DNA from 4 places in the Metabacillus sediminilitoris genome. Region 1 is predicted to be linked to each of the others. Evidence: riboswitches for the same ligand, from Rfam matches in the RefSeq annotation. Region 1 holds a riboswitch; each other region holds the start of a gene.
The links. A riboswitch is a leader RNA that binds a small molecule or an ion and turns the genes downstream of it on or off. The one in region 1 is predicted to bind cobalamin.

Region 1 (6,021 bases):
AGGACTACATTTTTTCCCGTTAGAATTTCTTCAACCGTACTTAATTTAAGACGGACTGCCAGTTCCCTTAATTCTTGGGTTGGCTCAATGAATGAACGTCCGACATATGGATTTTTTATCAGACCAACTTCATAAGGGATACCAGATTCTTGGGCATAACCGATTGCTGCTGGAATACTAGAATCAGGGACAGCTACAACTACATCTGCTTGAACGGGGTGTTCCTTAGCAAGAATTTGTCCTAGTTCTTTCCGAATTGTTAAGACACTTCTCCCATGGATAATGCTATCTGCTCTGGCAAAATAAACAAATTCAAATGAACAAAGGGATTTTTCACTCTTAGGTGCGAAACGTCCTGTTTTCATTCCATGTTCATCAATTAGAAGCCATTCGCCCGGTTCCACATCTCTCCAAAATGTTGCATCAATAGCATTAAGGGCACAAGTCTCCGAAGCTGCGACAATGGCATCGCCTATTCGACCTAGACTTAGAGGCCGTAATCCATGACGGTCTAGTGCGATCAGCATTTGTTTTTCCGTCATGATTAGCAGTGCAAAAGATCCATCAATTCGATTAAGTATATCAGGTGCAGCCTTATCAAAATGTTTTTTACTTGAACGAGCAATGAGATGAGCAATGATTTCAGTATCTGTTGTCGTTTGAAAAATACTGCCCTGTTGTTGTAATACATCTCGTTCTACTCTTGCATTAACTAAATTACCATTATGTGCTACTGCCAATCCTCCCTCACTATATTTAAATACGAGTGGTTGTGCATTTTCTAATAAACTTTGACCAGATGTTGAATACCGAACATGACCAATTGCCATATTTCCAACAAGCTTATCAAGTGTATCTCGAGAAAAAACTTGAGTAACCAATCCCATGCCCCGATGATGACGGAAAGCTTTTCCATCACTCGCAACAATTCCAGCACTTTCTTGACCACGATGCTGAAGAGCATGAAGTCCATAGTAAGTTAAATCTGCTGCTTTAGGGTGATTAAAAACTCCAAATACCCCGCATTTTTCCTTCATTTCTGAAGACATACGCGTCCCTCCCAATTGTTCACTCTTAGTATTCTTTGTGAAAGGAGTATTTCTATGCTGATAATTCACTCGTCAATAAAAATAAAATGTAAAACAAGAGTATAAACTTATTGTTTATGGATAATTAATGAAAGATAGGGGATATTATGAAAACAAAAATGGATAGAAAAAGAAAGGCTTTAGCAATATGCTCAAATGAGGTGATGAGATGGTTTTGAAAATTTGTGAAGTTTGCGGAAGAATGGAAGAAATAGTTGAAGAAAAACACGATATTTATGGTGTGTGTGAAGTCTGCATAAATGAACTTCTAGTAGAAATGTCAGAATAAATGATAAATACAAATAAAATGGAGCCGAGATCGTAGAAAAATACGGGCTTGGCTTTGTTATTTTATTAAGCTGAAGAATTTAGGTATCTCGTTGTTCAGTACTTAATATTTTTAGAGGAAATGATAGAAAAAATTCTATTTCCACCGTTCAAGCTTATGAATGTTTCTAGTCAACAATGATGCGATAAATTTCGGTATACCTAATTCAACAATTTTTACTTTGACTCTATTTTTCATTTCTACTACTGTAAGATTTGGCATTGTAAAGGTACCATCATGGTCCGTCATGTTCAAATCCACCACCTTGTTTATCATTAGAAAATGGCATTCCACAGCTTTGACAATTTTTATATAATTTTATCACTCGATCTTCTCAATATTTAAGATATTATCACATGTAATAAAAAACATCATTCATTTCGAATCAAGGAAAACAATAGTCTGAATGTTGTTGCTTTGATGAAGAATGTATGTATATATTAAGAAAGGAGTTTCTAAAAGGTTAAACCTAAAGCTCCTAAAACCAAAAATGAATAATTTCACAAATAGGTTCTTAACATTGTTAAGAATAATAGGGAAGTTGGTGAAAATCCAATACGGTCCCGCCACTGTAATCACGAGCGATACAACATGAACCCACTGTAATGTTTATATTATGGGAAGGGAGTTGTAGCAGCATAGATGTGTAAGTCAGGAGACCTGCCTATTTGTTGGTTCAAAGAATCCTTCGAGGAAAGGTGATTTGAAAGAAAAGAGTACCTGACTATTTATTATTTATTTGCTCTTAATCTTTTAAACTCGCGTCTTTCCGCTAAGGAAAGACGCTTTTTATGTATTGGAGGAATTTGAATGGAAGAAAGACAAAAGGGATTTACACTGATTTTTACCGGAAATGGAAAAGGGAAAACAAGGGCATCAATCTGGAGCAGCCTGATATCATTATTTTACCAGGCAGCAAAAATACGATTGAAGATCTATTGTTTTTAAGAGAGAAAGGGATTGATCAAGAAATAAAAAAAGCCCATCAAAAAGGGTCAAGTGTATTTGGGATTTGCGGTGGATATCAAATGCTTGGTGAAACAATTGAAGATCCATATCAAGTGGAATCAAAAAAGGGTTGGATAAAAGGTTTAAACTTACTGCCTTTAAAGACAATATTAACGAACGAAAAAGCAACAAATCGTACAAAAGGTACATTAACGATAAATGGACAAAAGGTTGATGTAGCTGGATATGAAATTCATATGGGCCAAACAATAGCAAGCTCAAGCTTACAGTCTTTAATCATATTAGCTAATGGGGCAGATGGCTATAAAAATAAATCAGAAACGTGTATAGGTACCTATTTACATGGAATTTTTCATAACGACGAATTTAGAAAGATATTTTTAGATTTAATTAGAAAAAAGAAGGGCTTACCCACTAGTTTAAATCGAGAATCATATGTTGATAAACAATTAAGTGATTTTCACCGCTTAGCTAACACTGTAAGAGATGCTATTGATATCGATCGTCTACATAAAATCATTGAACAATACCCTAAAGGAAAAGAGAGACAATAAATGAATAACATTATTCAAACTTCGCTTCATTCGATCCAAAAGCCAAGTCAAGAAAAACTTCAGGAAGCACGAGACTATGTTAATAGCTTAACAAAGCCGATTGGAAGTTTAGGTAAATTAGAAGACTTAGCTATTCAGTTATCAGGAATAACAAATCAACTTTATCCGGAAGTTAGCCGTCCAGGTATTGTTGTATTTGCTGCTGACCACGGTATAAGTGACATGGGTGTATCTGCCTATCCAAAAGAAGTAACTGCTCAAATGGTACATAACTTTTTAAATGGCGGTGCAGCCATAAATGTCTTTTCTAAACAAATAAATGCTCTACTAAAAATAGTTGATATTGGGGTTGCCGTAGATATTAATCATGAAAAGCTGCTACAGAAAAAGGTTAAATACGGAACCAACAATTATGCATTTGAAAATGCCATGACAGAGGATGAGGTTTATCAAGCGATCATCATTGGAATGGAAATGGTAGAACATATTATTAATGATGGAGCAAATTGTATTATTCTTGGCGAAATGGGAATCGGTAACACAGCAACAGCGAGTGCGATTGTATCAGTTATTACAGACAGCCCTGTTGAGGAAGTTGTAGGTTTAGGTACAGGCATATCTGAAGAGGAAAGAAAAAAGAAAGTAACAGTCATTATGAATGCAATTAAGGATAGAAAACCGAAACAAAAAAATGCAATCGATATTTTATCAAAAGTAGGCGGACTTGAGATTGCTGGAATGACTGGAGCCATGATAAAGGCTGCTGAACGGAGAATTCCAGTCATCTTAGATGGCTTTATTAGCACGTCTGCTGCTCTATTAGCCGTTCTTTTAGATGAGAAAATTAACGATTATCTTATTGCCGGCCATATGTCTAAAGAACAAGGTCATTCACGTGCACTTTCATTCCTTAATAAATCACCTCTTTTAGATCTTGACTTGAGATTAGGAGAAGGAACAGGGGCTGCTCTTTCATATCCATTGCTTAAAGCAGCAACAAATATGATGAAGGAAATGGAAACATTTAAATCGGCAAACATCGCAAATAAAAGGTTATCGTCCAAATAATAGTAATATTCATTTACAGGTTATATATCTTCTTTTATAATAATCCATGTTACAAAAAAACGAATATTCAACAATAGGTCCTTAAATGTAGTAATTTTTTAGGATAATAGGGAAGTTTGGTGAAATTCCAACGCGGTCCCGCCACTGTAAACGTTGAATGTAGCTTCATACACCCACTGTATTAAATGATATGGGAAGGGTTAGCTATTATGATGATACGTAAGCCAGGAGACCTGCCTATTGTTTCGTAAAAGTATCCTTCGAGGAAAAGGGTGGCTTTAAAATGCTGGTGTCTTCTAATCACTTACATAGAAACCACTATTTTCTTTTTGCATTTATCGCCTTTTCCATGTGAATAGGCGTTTTTTTGTATTCATAAAAAATTAAGGAGTGGTTGAGAATGACATCACTAAAAAGGAAATCGCTGTTCTTTGTCATTATGCTTGCCTTGACGATGATTTTCACAATCGGGTGTGGAAATGTCGAAGACAAAGCAGATAAGACGGAAACCGCGAAAGAATCTACAGAGTTGAATAATGAAAAAAAAGAATCGGCATTCCCTGTTACTGTTACAGATGGTACAGGGAAAGAAGTTACAATTGAGTCAGAACCGCAAACAATTGTATCCGTGATCCCAAGTAATACTGAAATTACCTTTGCACTAGGTCAAGGTGATAAGCTTATTGGTGTTGATAATTACAGTAATTATCCTGCTGAAGCGGAAAAGATTGAAAAGATCGGAGACCAACAATTAAATGTAGAGAAAATTTTGGCACTTCAGCCTGACCTTGCATTAGTAACAGACTTTCAACATGAGAACAATCCAGATATATTAAAGCAATTTAAAGATGCTGGTATTGAGGTCATTGTTATTGGGAGTGCAGAATCATTTGAAAATGTGTACAATTCAATTTCTTTAATTGGCACAGTAACGGGAGCTAAAGACGAGGCTGATCGCATTGTGAAAGATATGAAGGACCGCTTAGCTGAAATACAAGAAAAAGCAAAAGCTGTAACGAAAAAGAAAAAAGTATGGGTTGAAGTATCACCTGCTCCTGATATTTTTACAACAGGGCAGAATACGTTCCTTCATGAAATGTTAGAGTCAATTAATGCAATCAATACGGCTGGTGAACAAACCGGCTGGGTGAAAATGACGGAAGAAGAAATTGTGACATTGAATCCTGATGTTATCATTACAACTTATGGATACTATATTGAAAAGCCTGCAGACCAAGTATTAAGTCGCTCTGGTTGGGGGGAAATGCCTGCAATAAAGAACGAACAGGTATTTGATGTAAATAATGATACTGTAACGAGACCAGGTCCAAGATTAATTGATGGGGTTGAAACACTTGCAAAGCTCATTTATCCGGAAATCTTTGGCAAATAAAATCGTTTGGATGTATGTATTTAGCGGAGTGTTTGTCATTTGTACAGCACTCCTCGGTTTATTTATTAGCAGTGTCCATTATCCCATTACACTGATCATTGATATTTTATCAACAAAACTAGTTGGTATAAGCCTATTTAATGATGAAATTCCAATGATTGCTGAGAAAATCATTTGGGACATTCGTTTACCTCGAGTGTTATTAGCGTTTTTTGTAGGTGCTGCTTTATCGCTTGCAGGGTCAGCCTTCCAAGGGTTATTACGAAATCCTTTAGCAGATCCATTCACAATTGGTGTCTCTTCAGGTGCTTCATTAGGTGCGGTTATTGTCCTTTATTTTAATTTAACAATCCCATTTCTTGGAACGTACACATTACCATTTATCGCAATTATTGGTGGTTTTTTTGCAATGATGATTGTATTTGCAGTGACTCATTTATCAAATCGAAAACTTTCAATTGAAACGATTATTCTTGCAGGGATTATCGTAACCTCTTTCATTGGTGCAGTTAATTCTTTAATCATTGCATTAAGCTCACGTGAGGATATTGGCCAGATTTTATATTGGTTAATGGGGAATGTAGGGATGAGAGGCTGGAGTCATGTAAAACTACTTATTCC
Region 2 (6,021 bases), 1.3 Mb from region 1:
ACTCGATTACACAGCTTTCCATTTCAAACGTAGCAAACTTCCCTACCGGCAAATAAATCGTGCTTTCTGTTTGTTGTTCGCCAGTGATTAGTGCAAGCAAGGCCGCTTTTGTAGTGGCCGTTGCACATGCACCTGTTGTATAGCCTGAACGCATTTCTTTCTTATCTTTCTTTTTGGCTTTTCCGTCCATTGCTTATTCCTTATCTGCAAGAAGAGAAATTGCATTTAACGCTGCAACCGTGACCGTACTACCACCTTTTCTACCTACATTCGTAATAAATGGTACATCTAATTTTGCTAATTCTTCTTTTGATTCTGGTGCAGACACAAATCCAACTGGTAATCCAATAACTAAACTTGGCTTTGCTTCCCCTTCTTTAATTAATCGAATTAATTCAAGTAAAGCTGTTGGTGCATTCCCAATTGCAAAGATTCCACCGTCAAATTGCGTGATGGCTTTTCTCACTGATATAATAGCGCGAGTCGTATTTAAGCGTTTCGCTTCTTTCATGACATCTGGATCTGAAATGAAGACATGTACCCCACCGCCATGCTTTTCAATTCTTCCTTTACTTACCCCAGCTAAAATCATTTGAACATCCGCATATACTTGTTCTCCATTACGAATGGCATTAATTCCTGCTTGAATCGCTTTATTATGAAATTGCATACTATGACCTAAATCAAAATCAGCAGATGCATGGACAACACGTTGAACGACTTTGTATTGTTCATCTGTAAAGGAATGATCTCCAAATTCTGAATCAATCATATTAAAGCTAATCCCTTCAATTTCTTGTGGTTGAACGGTAAGTGGTTTAAATTCTGTTTTAAAATCCATCTTTTACTCCTCCTATTGCTTCAACATTTTCTTTCGTAAAAATCTTTTTCAAATGGCTGAGAACACTCGGAAAATCGGAAAAGGCATTTCCATATTGAATCTTTGGTCTTTGGATCATGATTGTTTCAATTCCTAGCTCTAAGGCAGCTTCTAATTTTTCATCAACAGAGCCAGCTTTCCCACTTTCCTTTGTGACCATAGTTGTTACGCCATATTGCTTGTATAAAGCAGAATTAAATTCCTTTGTAAAAGGGCCTTGAATGGCGACAATGTCTTTTTGTGGAAACCCAAGCTTTTCGCATTTTTCCATGTTGTCTTTCCTCGGTAGCATACGAGCAATCACACGTATATCTGGTTGATCCAACAACCTACGAGTAAATGTTTCTAATGTTTTACTTCCGGTTGTTAGCATGATGACACCCTTTTTTTCAGCCGCTAGCTCTGCAGCCTGATCATAGTTTTCAACCAATGTAATTTTAGGGTGGTGATAAGATTGTGACTCACGCTCATAGCGGATATAAGGAATTCCCGCTTCTTTTGCACCTAAAAGGGCATTTTTACTTGCCTCTTCAGCAAAAGGGTGACTAGCATCAACAACAGCTTTGAAGCCTTTTTCTTGAATCATGCTCACAAAATCCTGATGGGTTAGTCTTCCAACAAAAACATCTAAGCCGACCTTTTGCATTTCATTTCCTGCATTTTCTGTAACAACGGTTGTCAGAATACTGTATCCTGCTTCTTTTATGGTCATGGCCAATGCTCTAGCATCACTTGTACCAGCTAAAAAGAGAATCATAGTTTTTGAGCCTCATGTTCATGGTGATGATGATGGTGGTGACCATGGTCGTGATCATGATGATGGTGATGGTCAATATGCTCCATTGCTTCAATTCGATAGACACATGTATCACAGTTCATTTTCACTTCACCAAGCAACGCCTCTTGGATTCTATCGTTAATAATGGTTTTTAATCTTGAATGGAACCCGAAATATCCGGCAAGCTTGAATTCAATCCCTGGATGATCTTGCTCAAACTCATTGATCATGTTTTCAAGACGTTTGATTAAAATGCCAGTAAAAAGAAAATAAGGTAGAATGACAATCCTTTTAGCTCCTAGTTTGATACAGCGTTCGACGCCTTCTTTTATTAAAGGATCTGTTACACCCATAAAAGCAGGTTCTACAAATTTGTAGTTCAGCTTCTCCCATAATAAGCGAGTAATTTTATATAAATCACTATTTGCATCAGGATCACTACCACCCCGACCTAATAAAATGACAGCTGTATCTGGATCTTCTTCATTTATTTTCTCGCCGACCTCTTCTAAGCGACTTTTACAAATTTCAATTGTTTCCTCATGAATTCCGAATGGTCGGCCATAAGTAAACGAAACGTGAGGATATTTCTGCTTTGCTTCATCAATTGCTGCTGGAATATGGATTTTCGAATGACCCGCTGCAAGCAACATAAGCGGAATGACAAAAACACTTGTCGCACCCTTTTCTATACATGTTTGAATTCCTTGGTCAATAGTCGGTCTTTCAAACTCTAAAAAACAAGTTTCAACTAAAAGCTTTGAATCTAGCTGTGGCTTTAGTTCTTCAATTGTTTGTCTTACCTGTTCATTCCCTTCTGAATCTCTACTTCCGTGTCCTACTAGTAAAACAGCATTCATATACTTCTCCCCTATCCCTATTTAATCTCCACATGGAGCTGGTTCAATTTCAATCTTTGGCGTCATGTCTTTATATGTATAGCCCTGAATATTTCCTACGCGTTTAAAATATTTAAAAAATCTCTCATTTGGGTGGCCTTTTTCTTTGTATTCGTAGACAATATTTTCAATAACCTCGACAATTTTGTCTGGCTCAATTCCTTCCGCTACAGGCTGACCAGCGTGGGCTGTTCTTCCTACTGTTTTAGCACCTAAAAACAAATCGAATTTCCCTTTTCTAAAGATGATACCAATGTCTTCATTTACGGCGCCAAAACAAGCCATACCACAGCCGTTGAAGCCAATTTTTAACTCCTTAGGTAAATCAAGTCCGCCTAATTTTTGATGGAGCTCTTCCGCATGCGGGATCGAATCCTTCTTTTCCCCTTCACAGAAATCACATGCCTTTAGTTGAAAAACATCACCGATTGGTTCTACTAGAAAACCAACATCACCTAACTTTTCCGTGATAACATCTGGTTCACTAGTTGGGATTCTTAAAATGATTTGATGGTGTGGTGTATATTCCATTGAGCCCTCGCTACCAACAACTTCGGCAAGTGTCATCATTTGCTGTGGTGTAAACTTCTTATTGGCAATTCCAGGGCTAACAGCTAATTCAAAAATGGAGGTTACCGTGTTATTCACTGGTAGTTGTACATGTAGTTGGTTAGTGTTTGTTGACTTGTTTGTTACATGATCCAATTTCGAAAGAGCCTCTAAAGCAATTTGTAACGAGCTTTCTTTATTTTTTTTTGTCTTGTTTTTTGGGGTTAAGACCATATCATTAATGCCTTTATGAAGCGCCCATGGCTCATTTTCGTGTCTGAGACGTTCATGTGGCTTTAATCGTTGCTCAGTTGCACTTAACGTGTATTTTCTTTGATAGCCTCTAGGGGTGATCATTTTATTGTCATATAAAAAAGTTGCTGAATTCCCAATTACAACGGTTGTGAGCATCCCGATATCATGATCAAGCATATGTTCAAGATCTGTAATGACGATATGTTGTCGATCACGATAGGCGCTTTTGACAAGTCCAACTGGTGTAGATGGTGATCTATAGTTTAATAGGATTCTTTGTGCTTCTTGAATTTGTCTAGTCCGGCGGCCGCTTTTTGGGTTATAAAGTGTAACAACAAAATCTGCTTGTGCCGCTGCATCGATCCGCTTTTCGATTAAATCCCACGGAGTTAAATGATCACTTAGACTAATCGTGCAAGCATCATGCATGATAGGTGCTCCTAATAGGGAGGCGCAGGAATTAATCGCCGAAATTCCTGGAATAACCTCCACACTAACACCTGTGGCTTCCTTCCAGCCTTTTTCAATCAGTACTTCATAGACAAGTCCGGCCATTCCATACACTCCAGCATCACCGCTTGAAATAACCGCTACTGTTTTCCCTTCTTCTGCAAGACGGACCGCTGCTTGGGCACGGCTTACTTCCTCAGACATTCCAGTACTAATAATCTCTTGATCTGTTAATAAATCTTGAATGAGTTCAACATATGTTTTGTATCCAATAATACAATCGCTCTCTTGTATGGCATCTTGAGCCCTTTTTGTCATATGTTCAAAACTTCCAGGCCCAAATCCAATAACAAGTAACTTTCCTAACAATGAATATTCCTCCTTTAATAACGTATCAAGTTCTCGTATACGAAACTAAACCTTGCTTTTTTGTTTTTCTATTCCAACAATAGATTCTGAATATTCAGGAGCAGCAAACTGCTGTTGATCGTATGTATAAATCACACTGTCTTCTACGACTTTTCCACCAACAAGGTGATCTTGGACAATTTCTCTTGCTAAATCAGGTGAAGCAGCCTTGTACCACACGCCCTCTGGATAGACCACAACAACACAAGCATCTTTACATCTTCCATTACAACGGGTTCTTGTTGTATGGATTTTATGATCCATATCTAAGTTGGTAATTTCCTCCCTGATCGCCTGTGTGACTTCCTCGCCACCCTTTCTCATACAGCTGCTTCCATTACATATTAAGACATGGTGCTGTGTTTGAGTTAAGTTCCAAGTCGTCATCTAAACACTTCCAATCTATTAAATTTAGGAAAATAAAAAATGCACCCCTATTTAAGCAGAGGTGCATAAAAAATATCGCTAATAAAATAGCATTTTTTATTACACGTCTACCTATATGCCCGTAGGTATCAATATGAAAAAAAGGCAGGTCTCCTGACTAAGGCTCAATGCTTTTTTACGTCTTCCCAATTAGAATCAGTGACATTGTGTAAAAAAGCTCACCATAACAGTGGCGGGTACCGTGTCGGATTTTCACCGACTTCCCTATTAAGCACAACAACAGCTATTGTTATGCACCTTTCTCTCAAACTATTAAATTACTCATCTTAACCTATTACTGGATTTAACAAAATATGTCCACTTTAAAAAATAACAGCATAAGCAAAAAATCCGCTCAGGTTCAACTGAGCGGATGAAAAGGCAAATAACGAAAGCACTCCAAACTAGCAATAATTTGGCTGCGATCGTCTCACCTTCTCACCTCCCGAAGAAACTGAAACTTTATAAATTAAGACAGGTCTCCTGACTTGTGCTTCACCCTACTTTAAGTCCTTCCCATATACGCACCTTTTGTTAAAAGCACCATATACAGTGGTCAACTTATTTCGTCCACACTTACAGTTGCGGGGACAGTTCTGGAATTTTACCAGATTCCCTATTAAGCCTATTAGGCATCTTAATTTACTGCTTTTATATTGAATTTTTTGAAAAGTATCTTTTAAATCAACAACTTTTATCATATAGGGACTTTAGATATTTTTCAATGTATAATTAGTAAATAGGTAAAAAACTTGTAGATCTTAAACAAGATAAAGTTATTATTCTAGTATATTTTCATCGCCACAGCTTAGTTAAGTTTTGAAAAATTTGACCATAATGAAACAGAAAGGGTGTGTTTATATGGTAAATAAAATACAGGAAAAAATTTATTGTGGATTATAAAATGATGATCGATGACCTATCATTCTGGGAGCTCAACTCAAATATTTAAGCTTTGAATACGGCGTTTCTGAAGTAACAATTATGAGCTTGATTATTTTGAGATTAGATTGCTCGCTGTTACTCCAGAAGCTCGCGGAAAAGGAGTTGCGCAAGCATTGGTTCATGAATGTATAAAACGAACGAAGGAAAAAAGGTTTGATGCGATTGTACTCCATACTGCAGACTTTATGAAAAGCGCCATGAAATTATATGAACGAATTGGTTTTGAACGACACCCGCAACACGATTTTGAACCAGCGAATGATGGTGTGGTTGTAAAGGCATTTCGACTTTCGATTTAATCCAAATCGAACGATCAAGATTAAAAGAAAAATAGAAACGGGACATTATGCGTGCCTCGATTTTTGATTAAAGTTTTATTTATATAGCTTTCAAAAATATTTACTATAAAAATCTCGTCTCTATTTCCCACT
Region 3 (6,021 bases), 2.0 Mb from region 1:
AATTGGCTTTCAGCTGAGGAATAGCCTCTTTTTTCGAAGTATGTTCCAGTTTCCCAATCAGAGCCTTTGAAAACAGAATATGCACCTTTTTCTTTCGAAAGCTCCATACTTGCTTGAATGGTGAGAAAGGCAATTTTTTCATATAGTTTATCTGCAAATTGAACGGCCTCTTCATGCTCCCATTTAATTTGTTTGAGAGCTAATAAATGATTCCAGCCAAATGTGCCAAGACCGATTGCGCGGTATTTCTCATTTGTTAATTTTGCTTGAAGCACAGGAATTGTATTTAAATCAATAACATTGTCTAGCATTCTTACTTGAATCGGAATGAGTTTTTCTAATACATCATCCATTACTGCTTTTGCAAGGTTAATAGAAGAGAGGTTACAGACAACAAAATCACCTGGTGTTTTTACTGTAATAATTTTTCCATCCTCTGTGTATTGCTCTTCAACAGTAGTCGGGCTCTGATTTTGCGTAATTTCCGTGCAGAGATTACTGCAGTAAATCATGCCTTGATGTGAGTTTGCATTTTGTCTATTTACTTCATCACGATAAAACATATATGGTGTACCAGCTTCCAATTGGCTAATCATGATACGTTTCATCATTTCAATTGCTGGAACTTTTTCTTTTGTTAGTGATTCATTGTTAACGCACTCCCAGTACTTTTCACGGAAGCTGCCATTTCCTTTTTCTTCATCGTAGAAGTCCTCGATGCTATATCCCATCACTTTGCGGACTTCATGTGGATCAAAGAGATACCAATCGCCACGAGCTTCAACCTGCTCCATAAAAACATCTGGTATGCAAACACCTGTAAATAAGTCATGTGTACGCATCCGTTCGTCACCATTGTTTAGCTTGGCATCTAGGAAAGAGAAGATATCTTTGTGCCAAACATCTAAGTATACGGCAATCGCACCTTTACGCTGGCCTAGTTGATCAACGCTGACTGCTGTGTTGTTGAGTTGTTTCATCCATGGAATGACGCCAGATGAAACACCTTTAAAACCTTTAATATCACTGCCGCGGCTGCGAATTTTTCCAAGGTACGCGCCTATCCCGCCGCCCGATTTAGATAAATTAGCAATATCCGTATTACTATCAAAAATTCCTTGTAAACTATCATCAATCGTATCAATGAAACAGCTGGATAATTGTCCAATAGGCTTGCCAGCATTTGATAGTGTCGGGGTTGCTACTGTCATATAAAGATTACTCATTGCCCAGTAAGCTTGTTTGATAAGCTCTAGTCGATGTTCTTTCGTCTCGCCAGCCATCAATGTCATCGCAATGATTAAAAACCGTTCTTGTGGAAGCTCATAGATTTTCTTTGAAAAATCGCGTGTTAAATAGCGATCTGCTAATGTGCGAAGACCAATATATGTAAACAGTCGGTCATTTTCCGGTTGAATAAAGGTGCCTATCTGATCAATTTCCTCTCTTGAATACTGCTCTAGAAGTTTTGAATGGTAAAGACCCTTTGAAACAAGCGTTTTAATAAGATGTGTGAAGCTTCCATATTTATGCTCTTTGTCATAACCTCGATTTTTAGCCGCTTCTTTATAAAGCTTTGATAAGTAAATTTGAGCGCAAAAGTAAGTCCATTCAGGCTCATGTTCATTAATATTTGCTAAACCTTCTAATATCAGTAAATTTGTGAGTTGTTCAGACGTATACGAATCCCTTTGGAGAATAGTGTTTTCGATTCGAATTAAATAATCGTCTATTTGAAGTGAAGGGAAAAGCTGATGTATGTTTTTAATAAATGATGTAAGTTTGTTCGTGTCAAATGCTTCTTGTTCTTGATTATCATCAATGATTATAGGTGTAGCAGTTGTACTCATAATAATTCCTCCAACTATTCGTTTTGATTCTCGGGAAAAGGAGATAAAACGACAGATAAGAAGAATAGGAGAGTAATAACCCATGGTGACTTTCTATCGTTCCATCTTCTCAGTCCCCGAAGAAATTGAAACTTTGGCAAGTTTAAGGCAGGTCTCCTGACTTATGGTCATCCTACTATGAGTCCTTCCCATACTTGATGTACAGTGGTTTTCTCAGTTCGTCACACTTACAGTTGCGGGGACAGTTCTGGAATTACACCAGATTCCCTTTTAGCCAAATTGGCACCTCTTACTCGCTAAATACAATATATAGTTTTAAAAAGTATGAATTTATCAATATGTAGTAACTATATTCTATATACATGATATAGCAGACTTGCAAATTAAGCAACCAATACTTTTTAATTGTCGAAAAATATCGATAGGCATATGAAAAGAAGCCCCCTGTCTCTAGGAGACTTCTAACAAATTAGATATGATCAACTATATCAGGTAGTTCTAGAATTGGTTTAATCGTAAGATTTTCTTCGAAAGGTAGAAAATCAATATGTCTAATTTTAGTAGCAACATCATACTCGCCAATTAAGGTATCCAGAAGGATAAATACAGCTCCATCCAAATCTTGGTTATCTGTGTAGCCCTTTATGTACAGAACGATATCAATTTGATCACCACTGTAAGCTTCATATGAAAAAAATATATCAGCTGGATCTAATTCAACCTCATTATATTGAATCGTGAATTCCTTCCCTCTTTGACGAAAAGCAGTAATGATAAAATGGTCTAGCTTAGGAGCTGCTTCCACAAGGTTAATTACATCTGGGAAGGTTGAATAAATACCATCAGCACTTATGATAAATTCACGTTTTCCATCTATTAATTCAACACTAAATTCAAATGTTAAATCTCGATTAATCTTTGCTAGCTGTTTACTAAGACTCTTAAATAAGGGTTCAACATTATTTTCATCTAGATGAAAAAATTCGTCCGAGTGTTTGATGAACCATGTCCAAAAATTATGATATTTGTTACCGAATAATCTAGTAAGCATGCAAATCACCTTTTATCCTAATTATACATGAAAAGGATGGAAGTGGCTGATTTTTCTAGTATTGATTATTCATAGGTTTTACTAAGGTGAGGAACGCAAATGAGAAATCATTAAAATAGAATGTAAAAAAGCAGTTCTAAAACCAAGTGATGATTTAGACTGCTTTTTCTTTCATATTAAATGGCCTTTTTATTATGCTTGAGTTTTTTTATTACTTAAAAAACCAAACAAAATCGAAAAAAGTGGTGATAAATATAAAAAGAATACGAATGGTAAGTATGAGAGAACAGGAACTCCGAGTGTTTGGGCAAAAAAGGCACCGCTGACACCCCAAGGTATTAATGGATTAATTAAAGTACCCGCATCTTCAAGCGTTCGTGACATATATTTTCGATCAATGTTCATTTTGTCATACAAGCCCTTAAAAGATTGACCAGGGATAAGGATTGATAAATATTGTTCACCAGTTAAAAGATTTACAGCAAAAGATGAGGAGGCAGTTGTAAGAATTAGTTGTCCTTTCGATTTTACTCGGGTAATCATTCCGTTTAATAGAGTAGGAATAATTTGTAATGAATCTAGAAGACCTCCAAAAGCAAAAGCGATCAATATGAGAGAAATCGACCACATCATTGATTGCAGTCCACCCCGGTTCATCATGTTTGCCACTTGTTCGTTTTCAATTGGAAAGGATGTTCCATATTGTAAAGTTGTTAGAAATTCACCGATGCTTATTCCTTGAAGACCTACTGATGTGATACCTGCTGTAATGATACCAAAGATTAATGATGGAATAACGGGAACTTGTCGAATAGCGAGTATGATCACCAATAATGGTGATAATAAAGTAATACTGCTTATTTGAATATGATCTTCTATGATCGTTATCATATTTGCCATTTCTGTAAGTGCTTTTGTATCAATAGAAGCGATTCGACTAAGTATAAAAAAGATCACAATTGTTAACACAATACTAGGAATTGTTGTTTTTGTCATATGGCGAATATGGGTGAAAATTTCTACCTTTGAGACACCTGATGCAAAATTTGTTGTATCTGACATGGGAGACATTTTATCACCAAAACAAGCACCTGAAATGACAGCACCAGCAACCCATTCTACTGGTAAGCCAACTGCAATGCCTGCACCCATTAGCGCCACTCCGACAGTACTTACCGTAGTAAAGGAACTTCCGACAAGGCTTGATATAAGCATACAGGAAAATAAAGAAGTAATGAGAAGGTAGGCTGGATTTATGATTGTTAACGCATAAACCATAACGGTCGGAATGGTTCCGCTACTCATCCATGCACCAATTAAAGTTCCAATCAAGGCAAGAACGATGATTGGCTGTATACCACTTTGAATACCTTTAACCATTCCTTCTTCTAGCTCTTTCCAAGAAATGCGCTTTAATAAACCGAGAAATGTGATAATCACAATACAATTAACAAGAGCAAAATGTGGTTCTATTTTAAAAACAAATAAACTAGTAATAATGATGGCTAAAATAAGCAATAAGATGAAAATTGTTTCTCTAAATAGAAAATGACCCTTCGTTTTTGTCATATAAAATACTCCTTTATAGCATCAACGCTTTTATGCTTTTTTGCATAAAAGTATTATATCAATCTAATAATTTATGTCAATATTAATTATGGATAACGCGTGAAAGAGTATCTGAATAACTAGAATTTTAGGGTTGTGTAAAAGGGATTTGGCATAATCTGTTTTATTGAAATACTATTTTAACTAAATAGTTTGACGATAAAAGGAGGTAGACTGTCGTCTACCTCCTTAGGTTTATTTTGCAATTAATACAGGTATATTAGAACGTTGTGAAATTTTTTCACTCACACTTCCGAATAGTAATCTCTTTAATCCGCTCATATTACGGCTTCCTACGACGATTAGATCTGCATTATGATCTGTTGCAAAGGAAATAATCGCTTCAGATGGCTCACCATATAGGACAGTTACATCTCCTTTAATATGATGATGATCTAATAGTCGTCTCGTTTCACTTTTAAATGCTAATGTTTTTTTGTCTGCTTCCCCTGTATCAGCATGATTTTTTGGTTGAGGCACTGCTGGATAATTCCTCATATCATCAATTGGAAAGATACTATTATTAGCGAGGTATCCCATATTTTCTTCAAGTGCATTTTCACGAGATGGATTATTTTTTTCTATTTGAACGACAGATAGTTCTGAATGGAGCTGCTTGCTGATATGAATCCCCAGCTCTAAAGCATCTTTCCCATCTTCAGAGCCATCAAAAGCTATTACTAAATGCTGGAAAGCTTTCATTTTTATCATCCTTTCAAAGATTAGAAGATTAGGTTAAGTAAAAAGGATATGACAACAATCGCTCCGACAATCATAAAAATCGTTCTTAACATGTTTTGACCTCCTGTTTTCAATATTGTTATGTAAATACTGCCATTAAAGTTTTATTTTTAGTGCAGGCTGTAACAGTTGTTCTTTTTGGTTAATTGCTGTTGATAAACTAATTTCCTCAATTCTATTTAAGACATTTTGCGGGTAGGGACCATCAATGATCATTTTTAATGATTGGCCGTTTTTAACTGTTAATAAATAAGCAATTAATGATGGGAATTTTGCTGCATTAATAATGTGCTTTCTTTCGGTAAGGAAATAAACATTTCCATCATAGGACTTTGCTAGTTGGTTTATTGTTAAAACTTGGTCAATTCGTAATTGATTTTTTAAATGTAAATTTAATGTTAATACTTTATTCATTATTTTTACCTCCAGAATATAAGAGTTATCTTTTTCGTTTGTTATTAGTTATTGATTACTTACCTCTATTGCAAGGATAGGAAACACAATGATTGAAAAATAGATAAATAGTCCCGTAATCGATTATTTATAAAATGAATAGGAAAGATAGTAGGGAGGGAAGGGACTTTTCTTTAAAAAATATTCATCTTTTCTTCTTAAAAAGATATAGTAAAAGTAGTTGTTCATGTGAAAAGGGAGGATGATCAAATGATTATTGTAACTACTGAATCAGTACCTGGTAAAAAGACAATCGAATATAAGGGTTTTGTGAAGGGAAGTACCGTTCAATCGAAACATATCGGCAAGGATATCATG
Region 4 (6,021 bases), 2.1 Mb from region 1:
GTGACCATGTTAACAAGATTTGGACGAAATTAATGCCATTTTTAACACGATCCTTTACTTTCCCTTCTATTACAGAAAGTCCTTTTCCTTTTTGGACGGTTTCTATTTCTCTTAATCTTCTTCTTAACAATGGAACAAATCTCATGGAAAGCATTACAAGTAATGCCCATTGTGGCAGCCATCTTGAAAATAAATATAAAAATTTATCAGCAGTGATGACAAGATTATAAGAAGTAAATAAAACCATAATCGTAAAAATAGATAATGCTGAAATCATCCCGCCATAAATTGCTTCGAGCATAATCGGGTTGTTGTAAAAATAAAACAATATATGTGTACCGCGATGATTTACGAATGGATTAACGATGAGAAAAAAGCAGGATAGGATGAGTAACATGAGCAACCAGCTTCTTAAGGTTTTTCCTCTATCTAATTGAAAATTAAATAGAATAAGAAAAAGTCCCCCAACAAGCAAAAACACCGGATGCTTATAAAGCATAACCAGTGCTGTTGCTCCTACGTAATATAAAAAGCTGACAAAAGGATGGTACGAATGAATGCCTCTTGTCATTATTTGCTATCCTCTTTGTAATTTGTCGTGTAGATCCATTGTATCGTATCGCCATTTTTCACTTCAATCACATCTGAACTTCTACCTATAGTTATACCATTTCTCTTTGCTGTCCAGCCGCTTAAAGGCCCGCGGTCAAATTCAAATAGATTCGCAATTCCTTCCACATAAGCAGTGGATCCATTTCCCGTTACACTAATCGGTATTCCTTTTTGCTTTAAAATCGATTGCGTAACATCTAAAACAGTATTTCCAGCTGTAATTTCTACCTTTGTTGACGAGAGGATCGTTCCTTTTTCAGAATCACCTATAACTGCAATGGTAACCGTTTCTTTTATTTCTTTTTTCTTTGGTGGCTGGGTTTGTGGCTCCTTCGGTTTTTCTGCTTCTTTTTCTACAGGTTTCTGTGCTGGTATAGATTTCGTTACCGTGCTGGATTGTGATTTTGAAGTAGTAGTTGTTTGATTCGTTTCTTTTTCTACAGGTTTTGCCGCTGATTGAGTAGTTGTATGATTTGCAGGCTTATTTTCGATTGTACGATTAGTCGATGGTGCATCCGTTTTTTCTTCATTTTCTGTCTTTTCACTTGTATCATTGGTATTTTTTTCGCTGCTTGTCGAATTTACTGTTGTAGACTGAACCGTACTTGCTGCATCTTTTGATTGCGCTTTCTCATTTTCTTGCTCTTCAGACGTATTCTTTTTTTCTTGCTCAGTTTGTTTGTCAGCTGTGGCTTGATCTGTTGTTGTCTCTTCTTTTTTTGCTGTCTCTGCAGCTGGTACGACTTCATCTTTTTCACATGCGGTTAAGAACAATAATGACGCGATAAAAGCGATGAGCATGATGTTAAACTTCTTCATCTTATACCTCCTATCCTACTAATATCCTTCTTTTATTTGGATTCTCATAACATATGCTATATCAAGAAAACGAGGGTGACTTTAACATAAAGAATAAGCATCCCTCCAACATGAACAATCGTATTGATTGGTTGAAAGAAATGAAATTCTTTTTTGTCCGTCATCCTCATTTCGTTTATGCTTTATTCATGTTTCGTCGCTTTTGATAAACAAAGACAACTAAACCGATTATTACTAGAATGCCGCCTGCTGCTAATAAATTAAAATGTGATGTTGCTGTATTTGGCAAGCGGTGTGTTTCAGTTGTTGTCGATTGCTGTTCTTTGTTGGTTTCAGTATTTATTTTGTTATCACTGTTTGTATTGTTAACTGAATCTGCTTGTTCTTCCTCTTGTGTTGTGTTGTTATCCGTATCAACTTTCACTTCATCTGATTTATCATCTTCTGCCGGAGTTACAGGTGGTGCTGGTGTAGAGCCATTGTCAACAAGCGGAAGTGAGTATAAAGAACCTTCACCGTTCAAAAACAATTGATAGGCAACAATACCACGATATGCTTGGTCAGTTGAAAATACATCACTCGTGTCTCCCCCTTGCCAATCAAATCCACCATCAACATTTTGGAAAGTTAACAGATAATCGATTAAACTGCCTTCATCATTTGTAAATGCTTCACTATTCGCATCAATTGCTAAAGCTGAAAGTCCAATGATGATTTGCGCTGCCGTAGAACTATTATCTATTTTATTTGTTTGAAACTGATTAGATAAGTAGCTTGTAGCTAAATCGATGGCTGCCTTCACGTCACTTTCAGTTTTGTAAGGAGCAAGAGCAGTTATTACCATCGCTGTTGTATCACTATCACTTGTTGAATCACCACTCCATGACCAGCCACCATCTTCGTTTTGATTCTCCATTAAATAACCAACTAGTTCTTCACGGGACCAATTTGCATTTTCAGGTATGTCGAATTCAGCACTATCTAAGGCAATCAAAGCATTTGCTACACCATTTAATCCTTGCTTTGTGACATTTCCGTTATAAATTTTTTCAACTAGATTATAGCCTTCAATATTTGTTGGATTCCCACCAGCCGCTAAAACACCTAATGTTAATCGCTCATAATCTGTAATTTTTGAGAAACTTCCATCTTTGTCTTTAATTTGCTTTTTAAGGTTTTCAAAGTAGTTTGCTGGCAAGGTTTTCCCTGCTTGTTTAATAGCAATTGCCTGCCAATCACCAAATTCGTTTTGTAGCACATATTCTGTAGCATTAATAATCGAATTTGTTAATGTTGCTTCATCAAATGGCTTAGCCGATGAAAGGTCTTCAGGTTGTTCCACTTCTTCTTCTTTCGGTTCTTCTTCAGGTGTTTCCCAAGATTCATATTGTAAAGAGATTTCATCACCATTCTGAAGTTGATAATCAGAGACACCTTTTTGTGCTTGCTCACCGTTTATGTAGAAAGCCCAATAATAAGTTCCTTCTGCTTTTAAACCATCGATACTATCGATCATTGCACCAAAATCATAGGTGGTGTAAGTCATTTTTTCAGGACCTAAAACTACTTTTAATAAATCAAATGCTGTTGGCTGATCAATAAAAGAGATCGTTGAAGGATTTAGGATCATGTCATTTTCTTCATTACCGATAACCTTTAGTGAAACACTTGAGTCTGTTAGATTTGTCCAATCAACATAACGAAAACTTATTTTATCTCCATTTTGAACCTTATAGTTGTCAGCACCAACTTGTGCCGATACACCATTAATGTAAAATGCCCAGTAGAACGTTTCGTCTTCTGCCGGCGTTAAACCATTAATTCCTGTAATCATTTTCCCTGATGGATAATCAACATACTCGACATTTTCCGCTCCAACCGAGTTAACGAGAACGTCAAATGCTGTTGTATCTTCCTCATAGATATAACTCGTCTCTTCAAGAATATTTTCGCCATTGCCTACAATCGTAATTGTACCTTCTTGTGTGACCTCCTCAGCAGCAAAGGTAACAGGCTGAAAAGTCCCTACTGATAAAGTACATATGATTATAACAGCAAAAAATAAATTTCTTACTTTCTTTAAAATCACTCTTCCTTCTCTCCCATCTAATATGTAAACTTAACCATAAAAAAAACCCCTTATGAGGAGTTAGATCAGATCATTAAGAAGTAGACGTCAAGAATATGTCGAATCCCTCTTAACACCCTCCTATCCTCGTAGTACAAGGTGTAATAAAAACAGGCAGGTCTCCTGACTCATGATCAACGCTTCTTTACAACCTTCCCATTACAGTGGTTACAATGTAAAAAGCTCTCATTTACAGTGGCGGGACCGCGCCGGATTTTCACCGGTCCTCCCTTTTCATGATAGCTTTATATAAGTCTATCAACCTATTTTTACCGTATTTATGCTGATTTAATAATAGTCTAGTATAAAATAAGTGTCAACAACAGGTCATAAGTTGAGTAGCAGAGACATCAGCAACAAACCTCAGACAAGGTTATATCTAACAATAAAAAGCATTACTTGGCTTCTTGTTGTTTAGCCAAATAATGCTTTCTGGTTTTTCGATTACTTTGTTTCACGATGTAATGTACGCTTTTTCAAACGTGGACAATACTTCATCAATTCGATTCTCTCTGGATTATTTCGTTTATTCTTAGTAGTTATATAATTTCGATCCCCTGTTTCTGTACATGCTAATGTTATCGTTACTCTCATTTTTTTATTCCTCCTATAATAATATAGATGTTTCTCAATTTAAACTGCTGCTGTAAAGGCTGGTAGTGGATCAACAAAGGTTGACCAATCTTGATTCATCTCATCATTTGTTAATAGACATTGATCAAGGGAATCCACTATTTCTTGATGATTCATCTCAATCCCAATCATTACGAGTTCTGTTATCCGGTCTCCATGCAGCTCATCCCATTTCCTTAATAAATCAGGCTCTTCCTTTAGAATCTCTTGCTGTTCTTTCTTCGAATATGTTGCAATCCATTCACCTGCTCCTTGAATCATAATCGAAGGACCAGCTTGCGATAGCAGACCAACCATATTATTTCGTGAAGCTAACCAAAAGAACCCCTTTGCACGCACAACATCTACCGGCCAATTCTCAAGCCACTCCATCAATCTTTGCGGATGGAACGGACGTCTGCGTTTGAAAACAAATGATGTAATACCATACTCTTCTGTTTCAGGAATATGTTCAGTCATAAGCTCCTTGATCCATCCTGCTGCCTGACTTGCTTTTTCAAAATCAAACAAATGTGTATCCAATATGTCAGATAGATTCACCTTAGAATAGATACTTTCTATCACTTTCGCTTCAGGATTTAATTTCTGAATAACAGCATTTAATTCCTCAATATCTTCCCGATCAACTAAATCTGCTTTATTTAAGACAATGATATTGGCAAATTCAATCTGATCAATTAATAAGTCAACAACCTCTCTCGTATCCGTTTCATCAGTTGCCTGCTTACGATCCAAAAGTGTTTCACCAGAAGAAAAATCATGCCAAAAGCGATTGGCATCAACTACCGTTACCATTGCATCTAATTCACAAAGCTCTGACAGATTAATTCCTAGCTCATCGTCAACATATGTAAAGGTTTGGGCAACAGGAACGGGCTCTGAAATACCAGTTGATTCGATGACTAGATAGTCAATATCCCCTTGCTTAACTAGTTTTTCAACTTCAAAAATTAAATCCTCTCGTAATGTGCAGCAAATACAGCCATTTTGCAGTTCAACCAGCTTTTCCTCTGTCCGTGAAAATCCGCCTTGCTTGATGAGTGTGGCATCGATATTCACCTCACTCATATCATTCACAATGACAGCGACCCGTTTATTTTCTTTGTTCGCTAAAATATGATTTAATAACGTTGTTTTTCCTGATCCTAAATATCCGCTTAATACTGTTACTGGGACTTTTTTATTCATTCAATCTTCTCCCTCTTACAAAACGATACCATTACGATTTATAAGTGATACGAATTAGTAACACCTTAACATCTAAACAACTGCTCTCATTGTCATCAAATGGTTTATTTCTTAATTCGTAATTATTACGTTTTATATCGTATAATATTTCGTCTGAAAAAGCAACTCTATAAAGATAATTAAATATTTATTCGTCTATCAGTTTCTCTCTCATTCCTTTTACCTTCTAATTATTCCATCTACAGTGAAAAAAATCGGGAGAGATAATAGATTTTATGTTTCAATTTAAAAAACTTTGGGAATTAAAAAGGTATAGATTACGTAAAAAAGGACTGACACATAATAGTCAGCCCTATCTACTATTTTATAAATTAATACGTACTACACGTCCGTTAAACTTACTTCCCCAATAACCGCTAGACATATTTGCAATTGCTACACCTGTTGAGCTTTGAGAACCGATGAATTTTCCGCCACCGACATAGATTCCAACATGTCCGTCTTTTTTGTACGTATCAAAGAAGACAAGATCTCCCGGTTGCATATTGCTAGATGAAACTTGTGTACCTGCGTGCTTTAATGAATCTGTATTTCCACTTAATTGTACACCAACTGTTGAAAATGCCCAAATAACAAATCCT

Region 2: another riboswitch for cobalamin. It lies ahead of GMB29_RS07015 ((2Fe-2S) ferredoxin domain-containing protein); the one in region 1 lies ahead of GMB29_RS13190 (cobyric acid synthase).
Region 3: another riboswitch for cobalamin. It lies ahead of GMB29_RS03995 (ribonucleoside-diphosphate reductase subunit alpha); the one in region 1 lies ahead of GMB29_RS13190 (cobyric acid synthase).
Region 4: another riboswitch for cobalamin. It lies ahead of GMB29_RS23490 (DUF4430 domain-containing protein); the one in region 1 lies ahead of GMB29_RS13190 (cobyric acid synthase).

What each region holds. Positions count from the first base shown of each region.
Region 1 is NZ_CP046266.1:2,786,417-2,792,437, forward strand. Features, by position in the region: gene purF (amidophosphoribosyltransferase) at 1-1,049, opposite strand, end outside; gene GMB29_RS13185 (zinc ribbon domain-containing protein) at 1,513-1,665, opposite strand; cobalamin riboswitch at 1,908-2,098, shown strand; gene GMB29_RS13190 (cobyric acid synthase) at 2,208-2,939, shown strand; gene cobT (nicotinate-nucleotide--dimethylbenzimidazole phosphoribosyltransferase) at 2,940-4,007, shown strand; cobalamin riboswitch at 4,066-4,262, shown strand; gene GMB29_RS13200 (ABC transporter substrate-binding protein) at 4,408-5,400, shown strand; gene GMB29_RS13205 (FecCD family ABC transporter permease) at 5,363-6,021, shown strand, end outside.
Region 2 is NZ_CP046266.1:1,439,477-1,445,497, reverse strand. Features, by position in the region: gene GMB29_RS07040 (cobalt-precorrin-5B (C(1))-methyltransferase) at 1-190, opposite strand, end outside; gene GMB29_RS07035 (precorrin-8X methylmutase) at 194-841, opposite strand; gene cobK (precorrin-6A reductase) at 831-1,637, opposite strand; gene GMB29_RS07025 (sirohydrochlorin chelatase) at 1,634-2,518, opposite strand; gene cobJ (precorrin-3B C(17)-methyltransferase) at 2,540-4,180, opposite strand; gene GMB29_RS07015 ((2Fe-2S) ferredoxin domain-containing protein) at 4,226-4,606, opposite strand; cobalamin riboswitch at 4,733-4,922, opposite strand; cobalamin riboswitch at 5,102-5,300, opposite strand; gene GMB29_RS07010 (GNAT family N-acetyltransferase) at 5,650-5,889, shown strand.
Region 3 is NZ_CP046266.1:766,578-772,598, forward strand. Features, by position in the region: gene GMB29_RS03995 (ribonucleoside-diphosphate reductase subunit alpha) at 1-1,850, opposite strand, end outside; cobalamin riboswitch at 1,980-2,155, opposite strand; gene GMB29_RS04000 (hypothetical protein) at 2,320-2,901, opposite strand; gene nhaC (Na+/H+ antiporter NhaC) at 3,094-4,470, opposite strand; gene GMB29_RS04010 (universal stress protein) at 4,705-5,211, opposite strand; gene GMB29_RS04015 (hypothetical protein) at 5,347-5,664, opposite strand; gene GMB29_RS04020 (YbjQ family protein) at 5,914-6,021, shown strand, end outside.
Region 4 is NZ_CP046266.1:4,859,664-4,865,684, forward strand. Features, by position in the region: gene GMB29_RS23480 (energy-coupling factor transporter transmembrane component T) at 1-571, opposite strand, end outside; gene GMB29_RS23485 (DUF4430 domain-containing protein) at 571-1,431, opposite strand; gene GMB29_RS23490 (DUF4430 domain-containing protein) at 1,607-3,520, opposite strand; cobalamin riboswitch at 3,656-3,841, opposite strand; gene rpmG (50S ribosomal protein L33) at 4,004-4,153, opposite strand; gene GMB29_RS23500 (GTP-binding protein) at 4,193-5,380, opposite strand; gene GMB29_RS23505 (C40 family peptidase) at 5,745-6,021, opposite strand, start outside.